Linked DNA regions of Dehalococcoides mccartyi CG5. Each later gene encodes a partner of the first gene's protein in a complex. Links are inferred from orthologs where the notes say so. Each region holds a gene or a part of one and is shown on either strand. Other genes may lie near its edges.

Region 1 (8,265 bases):
ATAAGCATAGATACCTACCGCCGTGAAGTGGCTGAGGAAGCCCTGAAGGCGGGTGCCTGCATAGTAAATGATGTCTGGGGTTTACAAAAAGACCCTTCACTTTTTGAACTGGCGGCCAAAAGCCGATCTGGCTGGGTAATAACCTCTAACCAGCGGGAACACCCTGTGGAAGACATTATGGAGGCAGTCATCTGCGAACTGAAATCTACCGCCCTGAAACTGCTGGAGCGGGGTGTACCAGCCCAAAATATTATAATTGACCCGGGGGTGGGTTTCGGTAAAACTTTGGAACAGAATCTGGAGATTGTCCGCCGTCTGTCAGAACTGAAAACCCTTAATCTGCCTGTACTGCTGGGTACTTCCCGCAAATCCCTGATAGGGCAGGTGCTGGATACCCCACCTAACGAACGGCTTGAAGGCACGGCCGCCACCGTTGCCCTGGGGATAGGGGGAGGGGTGGATATTGTAAGGGTGCATGACGTGGCCCGGATGAGACGGGTCTGCCAGATGAGCGATGCTGTTATAAGGGGTAAAATATGGAAATAATATATTTGGGACTGGGGTCAAACACCGGAACCCGTGAACAATACCTGAAAGATGCCCAGACCCGTCTTTCAGAAAAAATCGTTATCACCAGCTGTTCCACTATATATGAAACCGAACCGCTGAACTGCCCTCCCCAGACGAACTTTTTAAATATGGTTATAGAAGCCCGCACAGAGCTTTCACCTCCGGACCTTTTGGCATTTACCCAAAAGGTGGAAAAAGAGATGGGCCGAAGCCAAAACAGCCATAACCAGCCCCGCCTAATAGATATTGATATCCTGCTGTACGGCCAAAAACGCTTAAATACGCCCACCCTGACCATACCTCATCCCCACTTGACCGAAAGGGCTTTTGTAATGTTACCGCTGGTGGAACTGGCAGCTGATTTTATCTACCCGGGCAGCCGCTCCAGCCTGTCGGATTTGCTTGAGGAACTGCCTTCCGGCCAGTCTATCCGTCCGTTTTCATACCTGCCTGAGGACAGCAGAGACGATTATGACGACGACGAGGACGAATAATGTATTATCTGAGTATAAAAAAACATTTTGAAGCCGCCCATTTTCTGCGGGGATATAAGGGTAAGTGCGAAAACCTGCACGGCCACCGCTACGAAGTAGCCCTGAAGATTAAAACCGGAGAGCTGGATGAATGCGGCATGGGAGCTGATTTCAGTCTCCTGAAAACCCGCCTGAATGAGGTTCTGCAAAGCTATGACCACACCTGCCTGAATGACTTGACACCCTTTGACAACATCAATCCATCGGCCGAAAATATAGCCAAAGACATATATGACAAGCTGAAAACAGTTATCAACAAGAAGGGTGTTGAGCTTTGGGGGGTAGAGGTCTGGGAGTCACCGGATAGCTCGGTACTCTACCAGCCTGACTAACCATACCCTTGACTCAAGGTCTGGACAAGGCCGTTTTCACTCATGCCAAAGGGCTAAAAAGTCAAGGGCTTATTGTAGAATAACTTACTATATGCTATCATTTTGACTAGAAAACGAGGCGAAATGACCACGGAAAAAGATAAGGCTCTGGAACTCACTGTAGGCATAATAGAAAAACGCTTTGGCAAGGGTTCAATAATGAAGTTGAGCGACCCTTCCTTCCGGCAAACAGTTGAGTTCATTCCTACAAGTTCACTGGCACTTGATATTGCCCTGGGCGTTGGCGGGATTCCCAGAGGCCGGGTAGCTGAAATATTCGGTCCTGAAGGCTCTGGCAAGACTACTCTTGCCCAACACATTATTGCCCAGGCCCAAAAAATGGGTGAAAAAGCCGCCTATATAGACGTGGAACATGCCCTTGATCCTAAATACGCTTCAACCTGCGGGGTTAATCTGGATGAGCTTTTAATATCTCAACCGGATACCGGCGAAGAAGCGCTTGGTATTGCCGAAGAGCTGGTGAGAAGTGCTGCCATAGGTGTAATCGTGATTGACAGTGTGGCGGCGCTGGTACCCAAAGCTGAAATAGAAGGCGACATGGGTGACTCACATGTAGGTTTGCAGGCCAGGCTTATGTCTCAGGCCCTGCGAAAATTGACCGCTTCCATCGGGCAAACCAGAACGGCCGTTGTCTTTATTAACCAGTTAAGAGAAAAGGTGGGTGTTATGTTCGGCAATCCCGAAGTCACCCCCGGCGGCCGGGCGCTCAAGTTTTACAGTTCGGTGCGTATAGATCTAAGGCGCATAGAAACCATCAAGCAGGGTACCGTAGCTGTTGGTACACGCGTAAGAGCCAAAGTGGTAAAAAATAAGGTTGCTCCTCCTTTCAGGACAGCCGAATTTGATATCATGTTTGACTCCGGTATCAGCCGCGAGGGCAACCTTATTGATTTAGGCGTAAGCAGTGAAGTTATAAGGAAAGCAGGGGCTTTCTTTTCCTATGGTGACATTCGCCTGGGGCAAGGCAGAGAGAGCGCCAAAAACTATCTGGCGGCAAACCCGGATCTGGCGCAAGAAATTGAAGAAAAAATACGTGCCTCAGCGGTCACCCTTTGCAGTATTGGCGATGGCGATTAATCCATAGCTTTACGTAAAAAGGCATCTTTATCTATTTGGGGGCTGAGGCAGAGTGTGTCTCGGCTTTGTCTTTTTTTGGGGGATTAAATGCCAATCATAACGGCCATCAGGAAAACCCGGGGCGGGAACCAGAGGTGTAAAATTTCTCTGGACGGCAAGGAGTTCTTCAGCCTGTCTCTCAAAGTATGTGAAAGGGAAGGCCTGAAAGTAGACCAGGAACTGAGCTCCAGCCAAATTGAAACTCTGAAGCTTATAGATAATTGCCAAAGTTGCTACGAAGCAGCCATGGGTTATTTATCCTATCGCCCGCGCAGCCAGTCTGAACTGGCCCAAAAACTGGTAAGGCGAGGGTTTTGCAGTCAGGATATTGATTCCATATTAGCCAAGCTGAAAGAACAGGGGCTGGTAAATGACCAGGCTTTCGCCCAGTTCTGGAATGACAATCGCCAGTCATTCCGTCCCCGCAGCCGCAGCTTGACCTCACTGGAACTCAAGAGAAAGGGTATATCCAGCGAAATAATTGAAACCGTGGTAAGCACTGTTGATGAAGTGGACAGTGCTTACAGGGCAGCCGAAACCAAAGCAAAAAACCTGCCCAAAGACAATTACCACATATTCCGCCAGCGCCTCAGCCAGTTTTTACTAAGGCGAGGCTTCAGCTACGAGGTAATTAGCCGTACCGTTTCCCGCCTGTGGAATGAATATGGAAACGATCCAATAGACGAATTTTAGGTCTTACATAGTCATGGCTCTCTGATACCCCCGTTGAAGAGAGCTTCTAAAGAAAGGGGTTTATATATATGTTCGAGTTTTTTATGGAGACAGCGCCGGCTACCACCACCGGTTTGCCTTTGTCTGCTATTCTGGCTATCTTTTTCAGTTTTATTATAGGTATAGTGTTCGGCGGTATGGCACTATTCGTATTCAGGGGCTTCATTATGAACCGCCAGCTTCGTATTGCCCAGCGTAAAGCTACCAAAATGCTGGCTGATTCCAAACTGGAAGCTAAGGATGTGCTGGTGGAAGCCAAGCGCGAGGCTGACAAGACTCGCAATTCCGCCGAAACTGAACTTAAGGAACGCCGTTCTGAACTGGCCAAACAGGAAAACAGGGTTATCCAAAAAACAGAGGCGCTGGACCGCAAGCTGGAAAACCTTGAACAGCGTGAACAGTCTTTAACCAACCGGGAAAAAAGCATTGACGAAACCCAATCTCAAATTGAAGAAATACGCGAAAACGAACTAAAACGCCTGGAAGAAGTGGCCAACATGACCACTGAACAGGCCAAAACGAGCCTGCTTGAAATGCTGGAAGGCGAAATGCAACAGGAAACCTCCCGCCGCCTGCGTGAGTGGGAGATAAAAATAAAAGCCGAAGCGGATGAAAAAGCCCGCGAGGTTGTTTCCCAGGCTATCCAGCGTTGTGCCTCTGACGTAGTTACCGAAACCACTACTAATGTCGTACCCCTGCCCAGTGACGAAATGAAGGGCAGGCTGATTGGCCGCGAAGGCCGCAATATACGGGCTTTGGAACAGGCAACCGGCGTAGACCTGATAATAGATGACACCCCGGAGGCAGTTACTATTTCCAGTTTTGACCCGGTGCGGCGTGAAGTTGCCCGTCAGGCACTTTCAAAACTTATCATTGACGGGCGTATTCACCCGGCCCGCATTGAAGAAGTGGTAACCAAGGCCAAAGAGGAAGTTGAAGCCGCTATGATAGCTTCCGGTGAACAGGCTGCCTACCAGGCAGGCGTTCACGGACTGCGACCCGAAATAATCAAGGTAATGGGACGGCTGAAATACCGCACCAGTTACGGCCAGAATGTACTTCAGCACAGCATAGAAGTAGCCCAGATGTCCGGCATGATAGGCAGTGAGCTGGGTGTAAATGTTACCCTTGCCCGCCGGGCCGGCTTTCTGCATGATATAGGCAAAGCGGTTGACCGAGACGTGGAAGGCACCCATACCCAGATAGGCGCAGACATGGTTAAACAGTGGGAAAAATCTCCCGAAGTTATTAAAGGTGTGGCGGAACATCACTTTGACACCCCCACCGTTTCCATCTGGGGCTTTATAGTATCTGCTGCAGATGCCATTTCTTCGGCCAGACCCGGTGCCCGCCGCGAATCACTGGAAAACTACATCAAACGTCTGAAGGCTCTTGAAGAGATTGCCGACAGCTTCAAAGGGGTTGAAAAATCCTTTGCTATCCAGGCAGGACGTGAAGTGCGGATAATGGTAAAACCTGATGAGATTGATGATCTGGGAGCTATGCGGCTGGCCAGAGATATCGTCAAGAGGATTGAAGATGGGCTGGAATACCCCGGACAGATTAAAGTTACCGTTATACGGGAAACCAGATCCGTAGACTTTGCCAAGTAAAGCAGGTAATGATGAAAATACTGGTAATCGGTGATGTCATTGGCAAGCCGGGACGGGATGCCCTGCGGGATATCTTGCCGGGACTGAAACAGGAATACAAGATAGATTTTACCGTTATAAACGGAGAAAATACGGCCGGGGGTATTGGTATAACCCCGGCCACCGCCCAAGACCTTATATCAGCCGGGGCAGACGTGATTACCACCGGCAATCATGTCTGGAAACACCGTGACATTGCCACTGTAATGGAAGACGAAAGCCTGCCGGTTATCCGCCCCTTAAATTACCCTCCGGGCGTGCCCGGTCAGGGCTACATCCTGAAAAACAAGGTTCTGGTTGTAAACCTGATGGGTCGTACCTTTATGTACGACATAGACTGCCCCTTCCGCAGTATTGACAACCTTATTACCAAGCTGAATTTCAAACCATCTGCCATTATTGTAGACTTTCATGCGGAAGCCACATCCGAAAAAATGGCACTGGGGTTTTATCTGGACGGAAGGGTAAGCGCCGTACTGGGCACTCATACCCACGTAGCCACTTGTGATACCCGTTTGCTGCCCAAAGGCACTGCATATGTCAGTGATATTGGCATGGTAGGGCCTATTGATTCGATAATAGGGGATGAACCTGATTCGGTTATCCAGCGTTTTTTGACCGGTATACCCGGCCGCCTGAGTGTAGCCCAAGGCAGGGTAATGCTTAATGCCGTAGTGGTTACGGTAAACACCAAAACCGGACTGGCCACAAGTATCGAACGCATTTACCGGGAGATAAGCTAGAAATGGCTTCTAAAGTAGACCTGCATATCCACACCACCGTTTCAGACGGTGTTCACTCACCTGAGAATATTATTGCCAAAGCCGCCAAAGTACATATGGAGTATATTGCCATATGTGACCATGACAATCTGGACGGAATTGGCCTTGCCATACAGACTGCCCGAAAATACCCCAAACTAAGGGTTATACCCGGGGTGGAAATCAGCACTGATTACAGCGGTGGGGATGTCCACATTCTGGGGTATTTTGTAGATTACAAAGACCCGTTTTTGAATGAAACTCTGACTGAAATGCGCCGCTCCAGAGTGGAACGCGCCCGTGACATGGTAATAAAACTTAATGAACTGGGTATGGAAATAAGCTGGCAGAGAGTTTCCGAAATTGCCGGTGAAGGCACTGTGGGACGGCCGCATATTGCCACTGCCCTGCTGGAAAAGGGCTATATCCAGAACATGGGCGAGGCCTTTGAAAAATACATAGGTCGGGGCGGCCCGGCCTATGTTGAACGGATAAAAATGGGCCCCGAAGAAGCCGTCCGGCTGGTGCTAAACTGCGGAGGGATACCGGTTATGGCCCACCCCCTGACCATAATGGATCACGAACCCATGGTGGAACGGCTGGTTCAGGCCGGGCTGATGGGTTTGGAATGCCACTACGGGGGGTTCAACCCCCAGCAAATAGACGGCTTAGTCAAACTTGCCGCCAAACACAAACTACTGACTACCGGCGGTAGCGATTACCACGGTCTGGACGAACTTACCGAAACACCCATCGGCGGGGCGGAAGTACCCATGCAGGATGCTAAAAAACTTATTGCCAAAGCCCGTGAAATTAAGGCAAAAGGCCTGGCGGAGGATATGGAATGAGCCCTGTATTTCTTATTATGATACCGGCAGGCTATCTGGTAGGGGCTATCCCCATGGCATATCTGCTTTCAAGGTGGCGGCGGGGTATAGATATCCGCCGTTACGGAAGCGGCAATGTCGGTGCTTCCAATGTGATTAAAACAGCCGGCAAGAAACTGGGGCTGGCGGTTTTTGTTTTTGATGTTTCCAAAGGGGCTATTATGATCCTGTTGGCCGGCTGGCTGGGGCTGGAGCTCTGGCAACAAATAATAGTCGGCCTGCTTACCATTGCCGGGCATAACTGGCCGGTCTTCCTCCGCTTTAACGGGGGAAGAGGTATTGCCACCTCACTGGGAGTGGCTCTGGTGATGGCTCCTGTTCCGGCATTGATAGCGCTGAGTACTGCACTCACCTTCGGTTTTTTCAAAAAAATGGCTCCGGGGGTTTTTCTGGGAGTAGGGGCGCTGCCGGTTATGTCAGGGTATTTTCACGGTTTTTTTGGCGTACAGGAACACCAGACGGTAACCTGGGGTTTTGCGGGGCTTTTTTTGATTATGATTGTCCGCCGCCTGATGGCACCTGACAGCGAATACTCCAGCACCGTTTCCAAAGCTGAGCTTGTATTTAACCGCATGTTTCTTGACCGGGATATACGAAGCCGCTCTGTCTGGATAAACCGCAATACCGCTGCCCATAAAGAAGGTCTGGGTATTTAATAACCCGTCCTCACCTGCCGCAAAATTTATTCCCGATAGTCAAAACGGCAAACATCTTTCAGTACACACCCTTCACAACCGGGTTTGACCCTGCAATGCTCTTTGGCATGCCTGACTATAAGGGCATGGTATTCGTTATAAAGGGCGGCATCAGCGGCCAGATTTGCCGTAAAAAGCCTTTGAAGACGGTCATAACCCGCTTCCTTTTCCGTCAGACCCAAACGGCTGAAAATCCTTCGGGTATAAGCATCTATAACAAAAACGGGCTTTCCGCAGGCATATAAAAGTATGGAGTCGGCTGTTTCTTCACCTATGCCCCACACACTCAGCAATTCATCACGAAGAACACTACTCTCTATCTCCAGCAGTTTTTCAGCTTGTCCGCCGCAGCCAGTCTGAAGCCAATTTGACAGGGCTTTCAGTTTGCGGACTTTTACATTAAAGTAGCCTGAGGGACGGATAGATTCAGCCAGAGCGCTGTCAGCGGCCTGCAATATAGCCTCTGCCGAGAGCAAATTAGCCTCTTTCAGCCTTGAAATAGCCTTTTCAACGTTTGTCCAAGCGGCACTCTGGGTAAGTACTGCACCCGCCATCATTTCAAACCGGCTTTCGGCCGGCCACCAGTGCTGAGGGCCGTATTTCTTTAAAAGACGCTGGTATATATCAGCCAGATTTTGGGCTAAGTTTTCTTTATCCAAGGTGCTACCGTTGCCTCTTTGTCAGAGTCATAATCTGTAATAAAGGGTTTAATATCCAGTACCGGCGTACCGTTAATGGCATCCAGCCCTTTCACTTTTAGCACGTTGCCTTTATGCTCAAGCAACCTGACCAGAGTCTTGGCGATGGGGTTGGGGCGAAAGGGAGAGCGGCTGGCAAAAACCCCTACTTTACCAAACTCTGTTTGACCTCTGGGGTAAACCAGCAAGGCCATGCCCTCGGGCGGGGACTGATGGGGAGACCAGATAA
Region 2 (3,627 bases), 560 kb from region 1 along the record:
ATATAGTGCATTTGTTTTACAATATAGCCACGCTGTGATATAATTTTGACTTTGAATTAAGTAGAATAATATAAGGGGAATAAGTTTGGACAAACAGGAAAAATCTCTGATCATTAATGAATTCAAGAAGAGCGAATCCGATACTGGCTCTACTGAAGTGCAGGTAGCTTTGCTCACTGCCCGTATCCACCAGTTAACCACCCATATGATAGCCAATAAACACGATTTTCATACCAAGAGAAGCCTGCTTACTCTGGTTGGCCGCCGCCGCCGCTTGCTTTCATACATGCGCAACAGCAATGGGGCCGGTTATCAGGAGCTTATTGCCAATCTTGGCCTTAGAAAATAGTTTTTGCCAAAGGCAAATAACCCCGTAAGGAGATTACGTTATTGATAACTGCCAACTCATTTGAACGAACTATCGGCGGCAGGAAACTTGTTATTGAGAGCGGGAAACTTGCCCGTCTTGCAGATGCCGCGATTACTATCCGCTATGCGGATACTGAATTACTGGTAACACTTTGTTCTGCCAAGAAACCTCGCGAAGGGGTAGATTTTCTCCCCCTGACTATAGATTACGAAGAGCGGATGTATGCCGCCGGCAAAATCCCCGGCGGGTTTATCCGCCGTGAAGGCCGCCCCAGTGAACAGGCTATTTTGGCTGGGCGACTGACTGACAGACCTCTTCGCCCTCTTCTCCCCAAAGAGTGGCGCAATGATCTTCAGATTATTATTACCGTAATTGCTTCAGACAAGGAAAATGACGCTGATATCTGGGGCGTAGTGGGTGCTTCCACAGTTCTGGCCATGTCTGAAATACCATATGAAGGTCCGGTCGGAGCCAGCCGTATTGGATATATAAACGGTGAATTTGTGCTTAATCCCACTTTTGCCCAGTTGGAATCAAGCCAGCTGGATCTGGTGGTAGTCAGCACCCGCAAAGCGGTGGTGATGATTGAAGCCGGTTCCAAAGAAATTCCTGAAGACATTATGATTAACGCTATTGAGTTTGCCCATAAGGCAAATCAAGAGCTTATTGACCTCCAGGATGAAATCCGTGCCAAGCTCGGCAAAGAAAAGCTACCCGTGCCGGTGCTTGAAATACCCGAAGAAGTCAAAACGGCTGTTGCCGCTTTTGTAAAAGGACGGGTAAATGAAGCCCTTAGCCACCAAGATAAAACCGCCCGTGAAAATGCGGTTGAAGGCCTTCAGGCTGAACTGGTTGCGGCTTTATCAGAAACATTCGCCGAAGGTGATATCCTGGCCGCTTATGACAAAGAAATCAAGAAAGCTATCCGCTCTACTATACTTGAGAAGGATATCCGGGTAAACGGACGGGGTATCAAACAGCTTCGCCAGCTGGATGCTGAAACAGGGCTTTTGCCCCGCGTCCATGGCTCTGCTTTATTCACCCGCGGTGATACCCAGGTCATGGCTATAACCACCCTTGGTTCTTTACAGGAATCCCAACAGCTGGATGGCTTAAGTGCCGAAGATACCAAGCGTTTTATGCTTCACTACAACTTTGCCCCCTTCTCTACCGGTGAAGTAAAACGTTCCGGTTCTCCCGGACGGCGTGAAATCGGTCATGGCGCTTTGGCCGAACGTGCCTTAGTGCCTGTCCTGCCCACTCCGGAAGAATTCCCCTATACCATTCGTCTGGTAGCTGACGTGGTTGGCTCATCAGGCTCTACCTCTATGGGCAGTGTCTGTTCGTCCAGCCTGTCACTTATGGATGCAGGCGTACCGGTCAAAAAAGCTGTCGCAGGAATCTCCATCGGCCTTATTACCGGTGAAAATGATACCTACTGCACCATTACTGATATTGAAGGCATCGAAGATAACTACGGCGATATGGACTTTAAAGTTGCCGGTACCCGTGACGGCATAACCGCCATACAGGTGGATATGAAGGTCAAGGGTATCAGTTTTGATATTATCCGTGATGCCATATACCAGGCAAAAGAAGCCCGCTATAACATACTGGACGTAATGGACAAAGCTCTTGCCCAGCCTAAAACAGAGCTTAGCCCTTATGCCCCCAGAATGTACAAGATAAATATTGACCCCTCCAAGATTGGCAGTGTTATCGGCAGCGGCGGCAAAACTATCCGCTCTATTATTGAGCAAACCAATACTACCGTTGACATTGAAAATGACGGCACAGTGGTTATTGGTGCTACTGACGAGGCTTCGGCTAAAAAGGCCATCAAGATAATTGAAGACCTGACTAAAGACATCGAAGCCGGCAGTATTTATACCGGTAAGGTCACCCGTATAATGACCTTCGGTGCTTTTGTTGAAATCCTGCCCGGAAAAGAAGGCATGGTACACATAAGCGAACTGGCCGACCATAGAGTTGAAAAAGTGGAAGATATAGTCAAGGTGGGTGATGATATAACGGTTAAGGTTATAGAGATTGATAACCAGGGCAGGGTAAACCTGTCACACAGGGTTATTCTCAACCCGAACGCTGTACCCATTTCACGCAACCGTGATTCTCAGCCGCGTCGTCCCGGTCCTTTCCGCCCTTCTGACCGGTCTAACTCATAATATATTAGGAGGCGCTATGACACCTATAAAGGTTGTAGTTCACGGTGCCTCAGGCAAAATGGGCCAGGAGGTCTTAAAGACCCTGTGCCAGGAAAATAACTTTCATCCGGTGGGAGCAGTGGATATACGGGCGGAAAACCCTGCCATGGCTCTGCCGGATGGCAGCGGTTCTATCCCCTACTCGGCAGACCTTTCTTCCATTCTTTCGCAGACCAAGCCTGACGTAATGGTAGATTTTACTGTTGCCAAGGCTTCCATGCCTGCCGTCCGTATTGCCGCCGCCCACAAGGTTAATCTGGTCATAGGCACTACCGGCTTTTCACCTGAGGAAATATCTGAAATTGAACAGTTAGCCAAAACCAATGATATTGGAATTATACTTGCACCCAACTTTGCCCTTGGTGCTATAATAATGGTTCATTTGGCACAGGTTGCTTCGCGCTTCCTTTCCAGTGCTGAGGTGATAGAACTGCATCATGATAAGAAACTGGACTCACCTTCCGGCACCGCTCTGGTCACAGTAGCGTCCATGCTGGAAGCCAGGGGTGAAGCTTTTAACAAACCACCCAAGGAAAATCTTACAGATGCCCGCGGACAGGAACACGATGGCATACGAGTACATAGTGTACGCCTGCCGGGTCTGCTGGCACATCAGGAAGTTATTTTTGGTGCGGCCGGTCAAACACTGACTATTAGGCATGATGCCTTTAGCCGTGAATGCTATATGCCGGGTGTTTTACTGGCGATAAAAGAAATAGTCCATACCAAAGGTTTTGTTTTTGGTCTGGACAAACTGCTTAAGCTTTAGGAGGCAGTCCATGGGTTACAGAGTGGCCATAGTAGGTGCTACCGGAATGGTAGGTCAGGAATTTATAAAAGTACTGGAAAAACGGGATTTTCCTATGGATTCCGTTTCACTCCTGGCGTCTGACCGCTCTGCGGGCAAGATAATAACTGTAAAAGGCGAGGCAATAGAGGTCAAAGAAACTGCCTATGACTCATTTAACGATGTAGATATTGCCTTGTTTTCTGCCGGCGCGGATATTTCCCGCCATTTTGCCCCTATTGCTGCCC

What was found.
Region 2: rny (region 1) and X794_RS04105 share a complex: the UniProt entries of both Bacillus subtilis proteins name them as parts of the possible RNA degradosome complex. The link is inferred for Dehalococcoides mccartyi CG5 from one-to-one orthologs.

What each region holds. Positions count from the first base shown.
Region 1 is NZ_CP006951.1:1,329,823-1,338,087, forward strand. What follows is about bases 2,752-5,664. They hold rny (ribonuclease Y), read left to right. Parts: upstream 2,752-3,372; coding sequence 3,373-4,956; downstream 4,957-5,664. Other genes in these bases: X794_RS07065 (regulatory protein RecX), read left to right, coding at 2,752-3,304; X794_RS07075 (TIGR00282 family metallophosphoesterase), read left to right, coding at 4,968-5,664. Also shown: folP (dihydropteroate synthase), read left to right, coding at 1-546; folK (2-amino-4-hydroxy-6-hydroxymethyldihydropteridine diphosphokinase), read left to right, coding at 537-1,064; 6-carboxytetrahydropterin synthase QueD, read left to right, coding at 1,064-1,435; recombinase RecA, read left to right, coding at 1,559-2,572; more of X794_RS07065, read left to right, coding at 2,660-2,751; more of X794_RS07075, read left to right, coding at 5,665-5,738; X794_RS07080 (PHP domain-containing protein), read left to right, coding at 5,741-6,604; X794_RS07085 (glycerol-3-phosphate acyltransferase), read left to right, coding at 6,601-7,299; X794_RS07090 (endonuclease III domain-containing protein), read right to left, coding at 7,326-7,997; tsaA (tRNA (N6-threonylcarbamoyladenosine(37)-N6)-methyltransferase TrmO), read right to left, coding at 7,979-8,265. UniProt on the Bacillus subtilis protein: Endoribonuclease that initiates mRNA decay. Initiates the decay of all SAM-dependent riboswitches, such as yitJ riboswitch. Involved in processing of the gapA operon mRNA, it cleaves between cggR and gapA.
Region 2 is NZ_CP006951.1:773,837-777,463, forward strand. What follows is about bases 1-2,971. They hold X794_RS04105 (polyribonucleotide nucleotidyltransferase), read left to right. Parts: upstream 1-390; coding sequence 391-2,553; downstream 2,554-2,971. Other genes in these bases: rpsO (30S ribosomal protein S15), read left to right, coding at 80-349; dapB (4-hydroxy-tetrahydrodipicolinate reductase), read left to right, coding at 2,570-2,971. Outside these bases: more of dapB, read left to right, coding at 2,972-3,361; X794_RS04115 (aspartate-semialdehyde dehydrogenase), read left to right, coding at 3,372-3,627. UniProt on the Bacillus subtilis protein: Involved in mRNA degradation. Catalyzes the phosphorolysis of single-stranded polyribonucleotides processively in the 3'- to 5'-direction. Necessary for competence development in Bacillus subtilis.